Regions from separate parts of the Sulfitobacter sp. NFXS29 genome, predicted to be linked through region 1. Evidence: riboswitches for the same ligand, from Rfam matches in the RefSeq annotation. Region 1 holds a riboswitch; the other holds the start of a gene.
What was found. A riboswitch is a leader RNA that binds a small molecule or an ion and turns the genes downstream of it on or off. The one in region 1 is predicted to bind thiamine pyrophosphate.
Positions count from the first base shown of each region.

Region 2: it holds a riboswitch for thiamine pyrophosphate, as region 1 does, so the genes downstream of both, thiD (bifunctional hydroxymethylpyrimidine kinase/phosphomethylpyrimidine kinase) here and thiB (thiamine ABC transporter substrate binding subunit) in region 1, are expected to answer to the same signal.

Region 1 covers NZ_JAGDED010000007.1:19,775-21,957, forward strand. Annotated here, with positions in the region: gene thiB (thiamine ABC transporter substrate binding subunit) at 1-843, opposite strand, end outside; TPP riboswitch at 878-979, opposite strand; gene aroC (chorismate synthase) at 1,072-2,181, shown strand.
Region 2 covers NZ_JAGDED010000004.1:238,477-240,659, forward strand. Annotated here, with positions in the region: gene J3456_RS09320 (FAD-dependent oxidoreductase) at 1-56, opposite strand, end outside; gene thiD (bifunctional hydroxymethylpyrimidine kinase/phosphomethylpyrimidine kinase) at 49-852, opposite strand; TPP riboswitch at 919-1,015, opposite strand; gene J3456_RS09330 (error-prone DNA polymerase) at 1,127-2,183, opposite strand, start outside.

The DNA.
Region 1 (2,183 bases):
CACGGCGGGGTACATCCAGTTGGTCGTCGGCAGCACCGATTGCGCGGCGTCAGAGACGAGGTATTGCAAGAACTGATCCGCCAGTTCGGGCTGATCCGACCCCGCGAGCTTTCCCGCTACTTCGACCTGCATGTAGTGGCCTTCGTCAAAGAGCGCGGCAGTCTTGCTGTCGTCCTCCTCTGCGATCAGGTGATAGGCGGGGGAAGTCGTGTAGCTGAGCACCATGTCGGCCTCGCCTTCGAGGAACAGGCCGTAAGCCTCGGACCAGCCCTTTGTGACCGTCACGACGTTATCCGCAAGCCCTGCCCAAACCTCGGGCGCCTCATCGCCATAGGCCGTTTTGACCCACATCAGTAGCCCCAAACCGGGCGTCGAAGAGCGCGGGTCTTGGATCACGATTTTGAGATCGCTCTCAGCCAGCGCTTTGAAATCGCCGGGCGCGTCCAGATCGGTGCCATGGACAAAGGCGAAATAGCCCCAGTCATAGGGGACGAAAACTTCGTCTTCCCAAGTGATCGGCAGGTCGTAGTCGGCCTGCAACCCGCTCGGCGCAAACAACTCGGTCTCCTTCGCGGCAGCGACAAGGCTGGTGTCGAGCCCCAGCACGATATCCGCGTCAGAGCGCGTGCCCTCAAGCTTAAGCCGCGCCAGCAGTGCCGCGCCATCGCCCATGCCGACGAATTTCAGGTCGCAGCCGCATTCGGCCTCGAACCCCTCTTTGATGGCCGGGCCGGGGCCCCATTCGGTGACGAAACTGTCGTAGGTATAGACTGTCAATTCAGGCGTTTCGGCCCATGCAGCCGATGCGCCCAAGACGCCCGCAGCAAGTGTAAGATACTTCATCGCATCCTCCTTTTGCGGCGAAAGGTAAAAGGTGGATGTCTGTCCGGACCTTCCCTCCGCCGGTGTTAACCGGTTCAGGTTCAACGGGTCCGCACAACACGTACATCTCAGCCCAAAGGCCCCCCGAGGTAGCGTCAGGGGTAGATCGGACCTGCACAATTGGCAAGGCAAATCCCCTTGAGGCAGGGCGCTGCCCCGGCTAAGGGTTTGACAACAGGAGGTCCGCCCATGTCGATCAACAGCTTTGGCCATCTTTACCGGGTCACCACATGGGGCGAAAGCCACGGTCCCGCCCTTGGCGCCACGATTGACGGCTGCCCCCCCGGCGTGCCGATTGACGAGGGCATGATCCAGCAGTGGTTGGACAAGCGCAAACCGGGCCAGAACAAATACACCACGCAGCGGCGTGAAGCGGATGAGGTGCGGATTCTCTCGGGCACCTTCGAAGGGGTAACAACCGGCACGCCAATCCAGCTGATGATCGAGAACACCGATCAGCGCTCCAAAGACTACGGCGATATCAAGGACAAGTTCCGCCCCGGTCATGCCGACATTACCTATTTCCAGAAATACGGCATCCGCGACTATCGCGGCGGTGGGCGCTCCTCGGCGCGTGAAACGGCGGCGCGGGTGGCGGCGGGTGGTCTGGCGCGTGAGGCGATCAAGGCGCTGGCCCCGAACCTGCAGATCACCGGCTATATGGTACAGATGGGCCCGCATAAGATCGACCGCGAAGCGTTTGACTGGGATCAGATCGACCAAAACCCCTTTTGGGTGCCCGATGCCAAGGCAGCGGACGACTGGGCCGCGTATCTCGACGGGCTGCGCAAGTCCGGCAGCAGCGTGGGTGCGATCATCGAAGTCACCGCGCGCGGCGTGCCTGCGGGCCTCGGCGCGCCGGTCTATGGCAAGCTCGACACCGATCTGGCCGCCGCGATGATGAGCATCAATGCCGTCAAAGGCGTGGAGATCGGCGAGGGCATGTCAGCGGCGATGCTGACCGGAGAGCTGAACGCGGACGAGATCACCATGGGGCCAGAGGGGCCGGAGTATTCCTCCAACCACGCGGGCGGTATCTTGGGCGGGATCAGCACCGGGCAGGATGTGGTCGTGCGTTTCGCGGTGAAGCCGACCTCCAGCATTCTGACCACACGGCGCACCATCACCAAACAGGGCGAAGAGACCGAGATCATCACCAAGGGCCGCCATGATCCCTGCGTCGGCATCCGCGCGGTGCCGGTGGGCGAGGCCATGATGGCCTGCGTGCTTTTGGATCATCTGCTGCTGCACCGCGGGCAGATCGGCACCAACCGCGGACGGATCGGCCCCGAAGCATGAGG
Region 2 (2,183 bases), on a different contig from region 1:
GCCCGCGCTGTCCAAAGCCCCGCAACGCCTGCGCCGATGATGGTGACGTCACTCATGGGGCCAAACCGCGTGGAAGTGATGTACCGGGCCATGGCCACTGCCGATGTTGAGGGTGTCGGCAGCTGCAATGGCGCGTTGCAGATAGGCATGCGCAGCCCGCACGGCCTGCGGCAACGTCTGCCCCCGCGCCAGCCCCGCTGCGATGGCGGCGGAAAGGGTGCAGCCGGTGCCGTGGGTGTTGGCGGTGTGCTGGCGGGGCGCGGAAAGGCGCAGGGGTTCATCCGCGGTGATCAGCAGATCGACGCAGGTCTCCCCCTTGCCATGCCCGCCCTTCATCAGCACCGCGCCGGGACCGGCCGAGAGCAGGGCGCGGCCCTGTTCCAGCATGGTGGCCTCATTGGTGGCTTCCGGCCTGTCCAGCAGCCGTGCGGCCTCGGGCAGGTTTGGGGTCAGCACATGGGCCAAGGGCAGCATCCGGTCACGCAGTGTCTCCACCGCCGCGGCAGAGAGCAGGGCATCGCCGGATTTCGCCACCATCACCGGGTCAAGCACCACAGGCGCGGCGCAGCCCGCCAGCCCCTCGGACACGGCGGTGATCGTCTCAGGATCGCCCAACATGCCGATTTTCACCGCACCGATCGCCAGATCGTCAAAGACTGCCGCCATCTGCGCCCGGATCATCGGGGGAGAGATCATCTCAACCCCGGTCACCGCGCGGGTGTTCTGCGCCGTCACGGCGGTGAGCACGCTGGCCCCGTAAACGCCAAGCGCGCTGAAGGTCTTGAGATCGGCCTGAATTCCCGCCCCGCCGCCGCTGTCGGACCCTGCAATCGTCAGTGCTTGAAACGCCATTTGGCCCCCATGTGTTAGATGGGCCAAGGGCGTGTGGATACGGGGTAAACGACGGGCCGCATGGGGCCGATGCGTGGTTCCGTTCCCTACGCCGGTACGACCCGGATCAGGTTCGATGGGTCGGTTTTCACCTCTCAGCCTTGCGGCACCCCAACGGATTGCGGGCAGGCTAGCGAGGCGGGCTGGCAGGGTCAACTGGTGATGATTAATTTATGTGTTATCTTTATGTTTCAATAATTTGCGGCTCACACTTCATCAAGAACATGAAGATTCGTTAATGAAAGTCCCGCGACTTCGGGATCACCCGCGCATCGCGCGGATGGCTATGCATCGCCACCTGACCGGGCAGCGGATGGGTCGGGTGATCTCCCCGCGTGGTGATGCCGGGCATCGGTGCGTCCGACAGCGAAGCAAGCCTGTCAGAGCGGTCTTCCAACCTATCGGCCACCACATGGATCACCCGCCCGTCGGTCTGCACGCGCCCTTCGACCACCAGCAGCCGCGCGGCCATGATCGTGGGGCGGTAAAGCTTGAACATATTCGGCCAGATCACGAGATTGGCGACCCCGCATTCATCCTCCAGCGTGATGAAACAGACCCCCTTGGCGCTGCCCGGCTTTTGCCGCACCAGCACCAGCCCCGCGAGCTTGACCCGCCGCCCATGCCCCATCCGCGCCAGATCGCGGGCCGAAGAAAACCCCTGCGCGGCGAGGCTGGAGCGGTAGAAGGACATCGGATGCGCCTTCAGCGACAGGCGCAGCGTCTGGTAGTCGGCCACGACCTGTTCGGCCTTCGGCATCACCGGCAAGGTGACTTCCCGCTCCGGCCCCTGAGCCGCCGCCTCGGCATGGTCAAAGATCGGCAAGGCGGGCGCGTCGCGCAGCCCTTGGGCCTGCCAAAGCGCTTGGCGCCGGTCGATCCCCATGCTGCGCATCGTGTCGGCGGCGGCAAGCTGGCGGATCGCCTTGGCGTCTAACCCCGCGCGGGACTTGAGGTCTTCGACATCGACAAAAGGCGCCTCCCGTCGGTCCATGATCCGCGCGGCGGCTTTTTCCTGCAACCCGTCCACCATGCGCAGCCCCAACCGCAGGGCAAAGCCCTCGCCGCAGGGCTCCAGCGTGCAGTTCCAATCGGAGAGGTTCACATCCACGCCGCGCACCTCGACCTGATGCTCCCGCGCATCGCGCACGATCTGCGCCGGCGCGTAAAACCCCATCGGCTGTGAGTTCAGCAGCGCGCAGGCAAAGGCCGCGGGGTAGTGGCACTTCATCCAAGACGAGACATAGACCAGCTTGGCAAAACTCGCCGCATGGCTTTCGGGAAAGCCGTAT